One region of the Shewanella sp. N2AIL genome, then DNA from elsewhere that is predicted to be linked to it. Evidence: predicted binding sites of a transcription regulator. Region 1 holds the regulator's gene; the other holds the start of a gene.
What was found. Region 1 encodes LexA, which represses DNA repair genes until DNA is damaged. Its sites were predicted from a motif close to TACTGTATNNNNATACAGTA; they were not measured.
Positions count from the first base shown of each region.

Region 2: the regulator LexA is predicted to act here: its motif matches at 1,464-1,483, upstream of recN (DNA repair protein RecN).

Region 1 covers NZ_JALBYT010000013.1:91,517-97,997, reverse strand. The annotation lists gene ctaD (cytochrome c oxidase subunit I) at 1-872, opposite strand, end outside; gene coxB (cytochrome c oxidase subunit II) at 882-2,438, opposite strand; gene MO387_RS09945 (SulA-like leucine-rich domain-containing protein) at 2,840-3,352, opposite strand; gene lexA (transcriptional repressor LexA) at 3,349-3,969, opposite strand; gene plsB (glycerol-3-phosphate 1-O-acyltransferase PlsB) at 4,130-6,481, shown strand, end outside.
Region 2 covers NZ_JALBYT010000002.1:176,880-183,360, forward strand. The annotation lists gene recN (DNA repair protein RecN) at 1-1,433, opposite strand, end outside; gene MO387_RS02490 (AEC family transporter) at 1,562-2,524, opposite strand; gene MO387_RS02495 (LysR family transcriptional regulator) at 2,824-3,723, shown strand; gene MO387_RS02500 (DUF3319 domain-containing protein) at 3,760-3,993, opposite strand; gene MO387_RS02505 (YjaG family protein) at 4,148-4,747, opposite strand; gene barA (two-component sensor histidine kinase BarA) at 4,722-6,481, opposite strand, start outside.

The DNA of each region.
Region 1 (6,481 bases):
ACCATTGATGCATAGCCGAATAATGGTTTGCGGCTGAAGGCGGGTACTATGGCGGAGATGATGCCAAAGGACGGCAAAATCATGATGTAGACCTCAGGGTGGCCGAAGAACCAGAAAATATGCTGGAACATCACAGGATCGCCGCCGCCTGCGGCTTCGAAGAAGCTAGTGCCGAAAAACTTATCGGTCAGTACCATAGTCACAGCGCCCGCGAGTACTGGCATCACAGCGATCAGCAGGAATGCTGTGATAAGCCAAGTCCACACAAACAGCGGCAGCTTCATCCATGTCATGCCGGGCGCACGTAAATTCACTATGGTTACAATCACGTTGATTGCGCCCATGATCGAACTTATCCCCATGATATGAATAGAGAACACGAAGAGTGCCGTGCTGTCAGGACTATAAGTGGTAGACAGTGGCGCGTAGAAGGTCCAACCAAAGTTAGGTCCACCACCTTCCATAAACAGCGAGCTGAGTAGGATGGTAAAGGCGAAGGGTAAGATCCAAAAACTCCAGTTATTCATCCGTGGCAGCGCCATATCGGGCGCACCAATCATCATAGGGATCAGCCAGTTTGCGAGCCCTGTAAAGGCTGGCATTACCGCGCCGAATACCATGATCAGCCCATGGACTGTGGTCATTTGGTTAAAGAAGTTGGGCTCGACCAATTGTAATCCGGGCTGAAACAGTTCAGCGCGGATCACCATGGCCATAGCGCCACCGGTTAAAAACATAATGAAGCTGAACCATAAATACAAAGTACCAATGTCTTTATGGTTGGTGGTTAGCACCCAGCGCATGATGCCCTTTGGCGCACCATGATGATGGTCATCATGGGCTGCGGTTTGATCTTGAGTCGTTGTGCTCATCATAATCCCCTACTGTCCATGGCTTGCGATATCAGCGGGTTGCACTGTATCGCCGGTATTGTTGCCCCAAGCATTACGTTCATAGGTAATGACGGCCGCGAGTTGCTGTGGGCTGAGTTGTTTGCCAAATGCCTGCATAGCCGTGCCCGTTTTGCCGTGCATCACAATATCGAGATGATTGGCGACGGGTCCTGTGGCGATAGCACTGCCAGCGAGTGCGGGGAAGGCGGGTGGTATGCCAGCTCCCGTTAACTGATGGCAGGCCGCACAAGTGGTGGCGTAAACAGTTTCACCTTCGGCCATCAAGGCGTCGTGGGTGAGAGTGGGGAGGCTCGCCGGATCGACTATGGTTGTGGAGTCGACAACGGCTGCGGGCTCAGTTGCAGGTGCGGGTGTTGGGGTCGTATTGGCTGGTGCGGTAGCTGGTGCCTGTGTGCCAGCACTGCCGTTCATGTGCTCGTTAACGTCTTTGGCCTGCACAGCATCGCCAGTATTATTGCCCCAAGCATTACGCTCATAGGTAATCACTGCGGCAATTTCTTGTGCAGTCAATTGCTTACCAAAGGCTTGCATGGCCGTACCCGTTTTACCGTTGAGCACGATTTCAAGGTGGCCGCTGAGCGGTCCCGTTGCTATCGGACTGCCTTTGAGGTGTGGGAATACGCCTTGTAACCCCTCGCCATTAGGCTGGTGGCAGGCTGCGCAGTGACCGAGGTAAACTTGCTCACCTTGGGTCATTAGCTCCTCTGTGCTAAGGGTCTGTGACAATGCAGCTTGAGCAGCTTCTGCCGCCGCGCCTGCAGCTTGTTTTTGCTCCGCTACCCAAGCTTCAAACTCGGCTTCGGGTAAGGCTTGCACTACAATCGGCATAAAACCATGGTCTTTACCGCAGAGTTCCGCGCATTGACCACGGTAAATGCCGGGTTTGTCTATGCGAGTCCAGGCCTCATTGATAAACCCAGGATTAGCATCTTTCTTCACGGCAAAAGCAGGTACCCACCATGAATGGATGACATCTTCAGAGGTCATCAAAAAGCGGATTTTGCGATTTATCGGCAGTACGAGCGGCTTATCGACTTCCAATAGGTAGTGTTCACCTTTGGTTTCGGTACCGTCGATTTGGGCTCTAGGGGTTGCGAGTATGCTGTAAAAATCAATGTCTTGATCGAAATAGCTGTAATGCCATTTCCATTGGGAACCCGTGACTTTAACGGTCAGATCGGCGTCGCTGGGATCTTCCATCGCAATTAAGGTCTTTGTCGCTGGAATCGCCATTAAGATCAAAATGATAAATGGCAGAATCGTCCAAGCGATTTCAACTTTAGTGCTTTCGTGAAAGTGCGACGCGACAGCGCCTTTGGATTTTCTGTGGTTGATCATGGCGTAAATCATCACGCCAAAGACCACAAGGCCAATGGCGCAGCAGATATACAAGATGGTCATGTGCAAGTGATAAACCTTGCCACTGATCTCGGTTACGCCAGGGGTCATGTTGAACCGCATGTCCGCGGCGGCCAACGGTGGTGCGAATAACACCACGAGTAAACAATACAACAATTGCTTCACAAGACTTCTCCTCTGCCAATTGCGAATAGCAACTACAAAGAAGAGCAACACAGTAAGTCTCAACTCTATGCAAACTCTTCAGTTCCCAAAAAAGCGTTTTTGACTTCAACGTGCGTTGGCGGCTGTTACTTTTAATTAAGTATTGTTACTGCTGGTATTAGCCACGCTGGCACATACGACTGAAATAAATCTGTTCTCTATTTTTAGTGGCATTTTGAACTCGATTACGGCTCGATTTATTTGCCACGGGCGGCGATATATCATCGCCGACTAAATCAACCATACTTGCTGTTTAAATATTGATCAAGATCACTTATTTATCTAATTGTCTGAAAAATTGCCAAAAAAAAGCCTCACATTCATAGGCGAGGCGGCTTTCAAGGTAAAAAATAAATGAATATTTAATGTACAGCGCTAAAAAAAGATTGTTGGCCGAAGAGATTGCCTTGCTCAATGCGTACGTCGCCGTGTAAGTGACTGTTTACGTCTTCAAGCACTATACCCATGGCGCGGGCACTTTTAGCCACGATTTGCAGGCGACGATTATCGCGTGCATCCAGTGATTGGGTCCAAGTAATAACTGCACTGGACGTACCACTTGTTAAGGCTTTTTCCATTGCCCACAGGGTTTCGACTTCATCTTTAGCGTGCACCAGCAAGACTCTGTCCATACGCACGCCTGCATTGGCGAGCATTTGTTTGTAGCCAATGCTCGGTGGGTTGATGAGCACTAACCAACGACCCTGTTGGCTTAACTGGGCGAGTTGCGCACTCAAATGGATTAACTCTTGGCGGCCTTGAGTCTTAGTTGGCATGCAGGCGATAGGTGCATGGTGCCAGTCATAGTCGGCATCACGGACTTCATCGAGCCACAAGCCCGGATGGCGGGGTGCATTGCCAAGTAGTTTGTTCATAGCCAATCTCCATTACGGATCACACCGACGGCGAGTCCTTCAATTGTTAAACTTTGATAGCCTAAATCCACTTTAATCGGGGAATAGTCTTCATTTTCGGCGTGTAGATAGACCACATTACCTTTTTTTTCGAAACGTTTAACAGTGACATCGTCGTCGACTCTAGCGACAACCACTTGACCATTTCTAGCTTGTTGTACTTTATGAACAGCCAGCAAATCTCCTTCGAGAATGCCAATATTCTTCATGCTGTCGCCTTTAACCCGCAGTAAAAAATCGGCGGCGGGATGGAACATGCTTGGGTCGACTTGGTAGTACTGTTCAACATGTTCTTGGGCGAGAATAGGTTCGCCAGCGGCTACTTGACCGATAAGCGGTAAACCTGTTTCAGTTACTTCTTCGACTTCCGCAGTCAGACGAATGCCCCGCGATGTGCCTGGCATGATCTCAATGCAGCCCTTTTTCGCCAACGCTTTAAGATGCTCTTCAGCCGCATTGGCGCTCTTAAAACCTAAACGGGTCGCGATTTCTGCCCGAGTGGGTGGCATGCCAGTATCGGCAATATTTCGTTTAATTAGCTCTAAAATTTCAGCTTGGCGTGGCGTCAAAGGTCTCATGGTGTTTCCTGTTTTTCTATACAGTTACTGTTAGTATATACAGTATTATTTGCAGCGCAAGTATTAACCACTTTTTAGCTATGTTGGAGAGAATTAGCGAATATTACCCATAGTCTGGTATTCTACCGGGCTAGTAAACGTACTTAATTGCATAAGAATAATGCCTAAACACGACTCTCTTTGGTTGAAATCATTACGCTGGATCCAAAAACACTTAGTGCACACTATTGTTGTGCCTCAGGATCCCTTTGCCGATCTGAATCTGGATGCCTCCAGACCCCTTGCTTATGTGATGAAAACGGAATCGCTGAGTGACATCGCTGCCCTGAGCGAAATTACGGCTAAGTTAGGACTGCCGAGCCCCTATGAGCCTTTAGTGGCAAATGGTGTAATCGCGCCTCGGGTTGTCTGCCTTCAAGGGCGTAAGCCGCTGTTTGGTGAGCGTGCGGGTAACGAGCCTTTCCTCGAATGCTTTATGCGTTTATTGGCCGTGCATAAGGAACGCCCTGAATTAGACATTCAACTGGTGCCCGTAAGCCTATATTGGGGCCGCACGCCAGGGAAAGAAGACGACACTATGAAGGCGGCTGTGTTTGAGCGGGAAAACCCGACTTGGCTGCGCAAATGCTTGATGATTTTATTCTTAGGTCGACATAACTTCGTACAGTTTTCAAATGCGGTATCTCTGCGATACATGGCCGACGAACACGGCACTGACATGGGGATTGCCCATAAATTAGCGCGGGTCGCGCGGGTGCATTTCCGCCGTCAACGTAAGGTGATGACAGGGCCTGTGCTGCCAAATCGCCAAGCATTGTTTCATTCGCTGCTCAAATCCGAGTCGCTGCGTAAAGCGATTCAAGAAGAAGCGGCCAACAAAAAGATTTCTGAGACCCAAGCGCGCGAGACGGCTATTGAGTATCTCGATGAAATCGCTGCCGATTACTCAGATAGTTTAGTGCGTATTGCCGAGCGTTTTTTAACTTGGTTGTGGAACAAGCTTTACAGCGGGATCAACATCAAAGGCGCCGAGCAAGTTCGCCAGTTGCACCATGATGGCCACGAGATTGTCTATGTGCCTTGCCATCGCAGCCACATGGATTACCTGCTGTTATCGTATATTTTGTATTATCAAGGCATGGTTCCGCCGCACATTGCAGCCGGTATTAACCTCAACTTCTGGCCCGCGGGGCCTATGTTCCGTCGCGGTGGTGCCTTCTTTATCCGCCGTAGTTTTAATGGCAACAAGCTGTATACCGCAGTATTCCGTGAGTATTTAGATCAACTGTTTGCGAAAGGTTATTCGGTGGAATATTTCTCCGAAGGCGGCCGCTCACGTACCGGTCGTCTATTGGCGCCAAAAACCGGCATGATTGCTATGACGATGAACAGCGTGCTGCGCGGTATCGAGCGTCCGGTAACATTGGTGCCTGTGTATTTAGGCTATGACCATGTGATGGAAGTGGCGACGTACCATAAAGAGTTAAGTGGTAAGAAAAAGAAAAAAGAATCTGTGTGGCAGGTGTTTGGTGCGATTCGCAAACTTGGTAATTTCGGCCAAGGTTATGTGAACTTTGGCGAGCCGATTACTCTGCAAAACTTCTTAAATGAGCGCGCGCCAAACTGGCGTACTGAGTTGGCCGATGATCCTGAGCAAAAACCAAGCTGGTTAACGCCAGCGGTAAACGTGCTGGCGAATCGAGTGATGACAAATATTAACGATGCTGCAGCGGCGAGTTCGGTGACCTTGACGAGTTTAGTGTTGCTGGCCACAGATCAAAATGCCTTAGAGCGCAGTCTGCTGGAACGTCAGCTTGATCTGTATCTGACTCTACTCAAAAAAGTGCCTTACACTACTTATACTTCGGTTGCCGAAGGTGATGGTAAGCATTTAGTGCAGCAAGGTTTAGAGCTGAATAAGTTTGTTGTTTGTGCCGATCCTTTAGGTGAAATCGTGTCTATCGAGGCGAGTCAGGCTGTGTCCATGACTTACTATCGTAACAATATCATCCACTTATTTATTGTACCGTCATTAATTGCGAGTTGTTTAACGCATAATGAGCAGATCCCGCGTCAGCAAGTGGTGTCAATCGTTGCCGATTTTTATCCACTGCTGAAAGCCGAACTCTTCATGGGCATTAAGGATGTACCTGCCTATGTCAATCAAGTGCTGGATTTCTTCATTGAACAAGGGTTAGTGGTTGAGACTGATACCTTAACCGTCGTGCCTGAGCACACTAGCCAACTATTATTGTTAGCCAGTTCAGTAAGCGAGACTCTGCAACGCTATGCCATTATTTTCAATCTGTTAGCGAACAGGCCTAAGATGGAGCGCTCAGAACTTGAGTCTGAGAGTCATCTACTCGCCCAGCGTTTAGGCGCTTTGCATGGCATTACCGCGCCTGAGTTCTACGATAAGAAACTTTACGGCACCTTGAGCGTTAAGCTCAAAGAATTGGGCTATCTAGCGGATAACCAAGATAAGTCCAATATCAATCGCATACGAGATCAA
Region 2 (6,481 bases), on a different contig from region 1:
CGTAGCATGCGGCCTACTACTGCGGCGGTGGGACCCGAAATCCCGACATCCACCTCATCGAAAATCAATGTTGGCGTGGCAACTTTCTTCGCGGTAATCACTTGGATCCCTAAGCCTATCCGTGAAAGCTCACCGCCAGACGCGACTTTCGAAATCGGTTGTAAGGGTTGGCCAGGGTTAGTGGTGACCATGAATTCGATGTTGTCACTGCCGTTGGCTGACATTTGTTCTGGGTGGAAATTGACTTCGATAGTAAATTTACCCTTAGGCATATTCAGTTCGTGGATTGACTGAGTCACCAGTTTGTCGAGTTCTTTGGCATATCTAGCGCGGCTTTGGCTGAGTTTTTGTGCGTTGCTAAGGTAAGCGGCTCTGCTGGCATCGACCTGTAGTTGAATTTCTTCGAGCTTGCTTTCGTCACTGTCTAAGGTGCTCAGCTCTGCCTTTAATGCCAAATGATGTTCGGCCAGTTTATTTGGGCTGACATGGTGCTTACGCGCCAGTTGCATGGCTTTTGATAGCCGTTCTTCTAAATAGGCAAAGTGGGTTGGATCGAGTTCAAGCTTACTCAAATAGTGCTGTAATTCGCCTGCGCTTTCTTGCACTTGGATTAAGGCATCATTGAGCATAGTGTTGATATTGCTTAATGCAGGATCGTAGCTTTGCAGATCTTCGGCGAGGGAAACGACTCGATTAAGCAGCGACTCTATATTGTTCTCTTCGCCTTCAGTGAGTATATCTAAGCTCGCCTGACAGGTATCAATCAACTCAGTGCCATTGGCAAGACGTTTGTGCTCTTGCTCAATTTCATCGAACTCATCGACTTTAAGATCAAACTCATCGAGTTCTTCTACTTGATATTGCACTAATTGCTTACGGGCAATACGTTCATGCTGGGAGGCTTCGAGTTGCTTTAGATCGGCCTCAATTTGTTTGCAGCGTTGAAAACTGGCGGCAACCGTATCGATAAGCAATCTGTGGTTGGCATAACTGTCGAGCAGGGTGAGTTGGTGTTCACTTTTTAACATCGCATGGTGCGCATGTTGGCCGTGAATACCGATGAGCAACTGACCCAGTAATTTGAGTTGCGTCAGCGGCACTGGATTACCATTGATATAGGCACGTGAACGGCCATCGCTACCAATAGTTCGACGTAGGATACACTCATCATCGAGTTCAAGATCGTTATCTTCTAACCAACGTTTTGCCAGTGGAATATCATCCAAGGAAAAGCGAGCGCTAACCTCGGTTTTATTGGCTCCGGGGCGAACACTGCTGGCATCGGCGCGATTGCCTAGGCACAGGCCTAGCGCATCGATGGCGATTGATTTACCCGCGCCGGTTTCACCTGTGATGCTGGTCATACCGGGGCGAAAATCCAGTTCTAAAAAACGGACGATTGCGAAGTTATTAATGCTGAGTTGGCAAAGCATAGTGAATTCCTGTCGAAAAACATACCAAACCACTGTATTGATAAACAGTATATACTGATTTTATATACAGTAAAGTGGCTTGGGTAAATAATCGGCATTATCGGCAGTAAATATTTTTAATTGACTGATTATGCATGGGTTCTTACTAAGCTTTCTAAGATAGGTAAACTGAAGAAAGTGACTAAGGTGCCAAATAGAATGCCCTGAGCACTGGTTGAAGCTTGAGTGTTATAGCGCTGGGCGAGCAAGTACACGCTAGCGGCTGTGGGCAATGCGCTCAAGATCACGCCCATGATCAGGTAGTCGCCGCTCACGCCAAAACGGCTAAGCATAAAGTAGACGAGTGCCGGTTGGACAACTAGCTTGAAGAGGTTAATAAGGCTCAGTTCGATAAAATTCTTGGGGCTAAATACGCTGCTATCTTTCTGGTATCGCATCGCTTTGGCGAGCACCATGCCGATGGCAAACAGCGCGCACGGGCTTGAGGTATTGCCAATTTGTTGGATCATTAGCGCCAGCCCTGAGGGCAGTTTTATCTCTAGCGCCGAAATGCCGACGCCAATCAAGCTACCAATAACGATAGGGTTTTTACCGACCGCCATCATCATTATGACTATGGCGTGGTGTTGTCTTTGGGTGTTTGTGGCCAGTTCCATCGAGACTAAGGCCACGGCAAACATCAGCACGGATAATAAGCTGGCAATCGCGGCGGCAACTAACGCACTTTGCTGCTGCGGGAATAAGATGATGAGCAGTGGAATACCAATAAATGCGGTATTACCAAAGGTGGCATTAAGGGCTCGAATGGCGGCAACCGCATGCTGTTTCGGGTTAGCAAGCAGCGAGAGCCCAAGGCAGACAAGATAAGTGATCACCATAGCCGTGCTGTAGCCCGCAATAAATCCCCATTGCAAAATCTCGCCAATTGGCTGCTGGGCGAGGGCGATAAGCATGATCGCAGGGAAAGCAATATAGTACACATACTGGTTTAGCACTTGATCCGTATCGACGGGCAAGAGTTTTAATTTTTGCACTAGTGTGCCGAGCAACATGATCCCGAAGACGGCAAACAGAGGGGTTAAAATGGTCATTTCCCTCACTCATCCTTACGATTAAATTTGAATAAACTCAGCCACCACCGTCATTTCTACTATCGCTATGATTTTAGGTGGGCGCTTGCCTTTTTTATGTCACGTTAGAACCAGAACTAGCGCCAGCGCAGTAAAACTCGCCACAAAATAACATATCATTTCAGTCTAAGGCTATTGCGCTATGGTCGTATAAGTGGATTAATTGATGTTTAAAACACAATGACTTAGCGTACGCTGTGATTGTTGATGACTTTATATAGTGCCTAAAGTGGGCAGCTAGAACAGAATTAGGACATGCAATGAGTGATGATTTAGGCGCTGAACTACAACTTGTCTATCTTTTTGTGCATTTAGTCAATGCGGGCAGTTTTTCACAGGCGGCGAAGGAGCTTGATATGCCCATTGCCACAGTGAGCCGCAAGTTAGCGAAGTTGGAAGACAAGCTCGATAAACAGCTCTTTATGCGCAGCACCCGCAAGTTACGATTGACGGAGGAAGGGTTGGCACTCTTTCAACGCTACCAGAGTGTGGTTGCCCAATTTGATGAACTGAGTGGTGCGGGCAGCGATAAACCCGAGGGCACCCTGCGCATCGCCGCGCCAATTTCGATTATTTCCATCGTGTTTATTCAAGCTTTGAATGAATTTGGCCGACTGTATCCCGATATCCGTTTGCACATTTCCCAGAGCAATGAGTTAGTCGATTTGATTGACAAGGGCATAGATGTGGCGATTGTCGGCGGGGCTCAGCCTGATTCTTCTTGGGTGTCGAGCACCTTAGGCGAGCTGGATTATTGCCTGTTTGCCACGCCAGAATACTTGGCTCAGGCACCTAAACTTGAGCATCCCGATGATCTCGAAGCCCATCAACTGATAAAAGTCTGGCCGCTGTTTAATTGGCATTTAAAGCATCCGAGCGGTGAGTCTTTTTATTTTAATGGCCCAACTAAGCTGACCCTCACGGATTTGCACGGTGCGATTCAGGCGACCTTAGGCCATGGCGGGATCTTGTATGGTCCCGAACTATTTGTAAAACAGCAGATTAAAGAAGGGAAACTTAAAGTATTACTGCCAGAATGGATTGGCGAGCAGAGGCGGATTTCGATTTTATATCATCAGCGCAGCCAGCAGCCGCTAAAGGTAAGAGTCTTTATTGAGTTTATGCAGTCAAAGGCGCCAGAGTTATTCTCTATGCGTTGATTTAACCGAGTTATTCTTTAATAAGGGAACTGATTTTTAGCGTCTTTTAGGTTTTACGGTGTTTTTGCTCATGGTGTTTTGCGTTTGTTTTGCGTCTTGCAGGCTGGAGCGTGTCGCGGGCAGTATGCCGAGTTCTAAGAAGTACCCCACTAAACGCCGCAGTTCGAATAAAGAACCGATACGCTGTTGATCTTTGATGGTCAGTTTCCAACTGTCGGTTCGTCCTTCGCTATTGGTTAAGACAAATCCTTGATAAACAATCTTTTTCATTGGAATAACTCAATATTGGCTGATGGAACTTGCTAGCTTTGGTTTTACTCGTTTTGGGCTTGCTTGAAAGTGATTGCAGTCGAGACTAGAGGCTTATTATTTATAAACATTGTTTAGAAATAAGGGTGCTTGAGTTACCCCAAGCACCCATCAATTAAGCGACGCTGATGCCGATATTTGATACGCCAGCTTCGATAATGTCTTTGCGTAAACCTTTAACCAGTTCCGCTGTGATCTTTGGATTTTCTTCGATAATTTCCAGCAGAGAATTTTGTAATTCTTTCTCTTCTTCCATAACTTCATGGGCAAAAACAAAATCATCTAATGCTTCATCGACTAAATCGACATCGCTGATGGCTTCGATATAGTTAGCCACTGTGCTCGATGACAGTTTGCTGATATTGACGATATCTTCTTCAATCTTGCCTTGAATCGCACCCAGTAAGGTCGATATGGCGACCACAGCGTCCATGGCTGGATAGACGCCATAGGCTTCAAAATCAGCGGGTTCTGGGGTGTTATCTTCAAGACGTTGCAGATGCACATCGATATTGAATTTAAGCTTAGGGTCGTACAGGGATTGCCAGAGTAGTTCTAACGCAGTACTCAACACTGCAGGGTCACCAAACTCACAGACTTCGGAAAACAGTTGATAGTTGGGCAACATGCGTTGGCAAAGTGCAGTGGCGAAGAGTTGTTTTTGTGGCAGTGTTAACGCCTTAAGACGTTTAAAGAAGCCCGTTTTTTTGGTCATCTGTTATTTCCGCTGATAGCTGTGATATCACTTGATTTGCCGCAGATTCTACCTTAGTTAACTCATCAAGTAACTCTAGTATTTCGGGTTCGAGATCTTCGACCGCTGTTTCACGTTTTAGTGCCGATTCAATTTCTTGGCATAATCTTTGGGTTGTAGGCACGCCGCAGTAACAACTGGCCCCATGCAACTTATGGATTGTACTGAGCATGACGGGGTGATCGTTTTGACTCAGCGCCGTCTGAATTGTTGTCACGGTTTGCGGTAAAGAGTCGAGCAACATTCTCAGCATATCTAAGGCAAGATCAGCCTTGTGATTAGCTTGGGTTAAGCATAAATCCCAGTTCAGCGTATGCAGGTCAAAATGGGTGAATTTAGGCCGAGTGATCCAGCGATGGATAACGTCTTTTAGCGCCGCTTCATCAATAGGTTTAGGCAAATATCCATCCATACCACTGCCTAAGATCAGCTCGCGTTCTTCGGCAATCGCATGGGCCGTCACGGCAATAATTGGCGTGTTACGGTTCATCGAGCCTTGGCGAATTTGCTTAGTGGCGCTGATGCCATCTGTGCCTGGCATCTGAATATCCATAAAAATCAAATCAAAGGTGCGCGTCTTTGCCTGTTTAACTGCTTCATCGCCACTGTTGACAGCAACTACCGTTGTCACTAACTCGCTGAGCAAGGTGTCGATTAGCTTTAAGTTGGCAAAGTTATCATCCACCGCCAGTACAGTTAATGATTGGCGCGCCGCCGGCGTGGCTATGGTCACTGGGGCTATGATGTCGTACTCCATCGGTGGATAGAGTAAGTTGCGGGCAAGCTGGTGCTCACTCACGGGCAGAGACAACACCACATCGGCATTCGGGCGGATAAACTGGGTTAAGGCGTCTTGTTCTTGGCAATCGTATAGCACCACAAGGCAATCGGTTTTGGTCTTTGCCAAGTTAAGTGTGCTTACCAGTTGTCCAGCATCGCTAAACCCATGGCAACTCAATAGAACATAGTCGTATGGCGCTTCGGCCGTGTTGAGTGTGGTGAGCAAGCTTGGGATATGCTGATGGTGAGTCACTTTGGTATCCCATTGATTCAATTGGCGACTCAAGACTGCATGAGTCAGCACTCTGGGCTCATAAAACAGTATGGTTTTGTCTTTGAGTTTTTCGAGCGGCAGTGAGTCACCGATTTGGAACTGACCTAAGCCGAGCGGCAAACTGAACCAGAAGTTTGAGCCTTTTTCTGGGGATGAAGTAAAGCCAATTTGGCCGCCCATTTGATTCACTAAACGCTTAGTGATCACTAAACCTAAGCCCGTGCCACCAAAGCGGCGTGAAATCGACGAATCGGCTTGGCCAAAGGCTTGGAATAAAAAGTCCTGCTGGCTTTCATCGATACCGATACCGGTGTCGACCACATCACAGCGCAGTACCACTTGTTCTTCCGACTGGCTTTGCAGTTCGATTTTGACCATCACACTGCCAGAGTCGGTGAATTTAATCGCGTTACCGACCAAGTTATTGATGATTTGGCACACGCGCATGGCATCGCCATTCACATTATCGGGCACGTTGGGGGCGATATCAACGACGAGTTCTAGGCCTTTGGCCTGGGCGCTGCCCGAGATTAGCGTGATGGTATCGCCTATGGTTTCCCTTAGACCGAAGGGCATGTTTTCCAACACCATTTTACCGGCTTCGAGTTTAGAAAAATCGAGAATATCGTTGATGATACCCA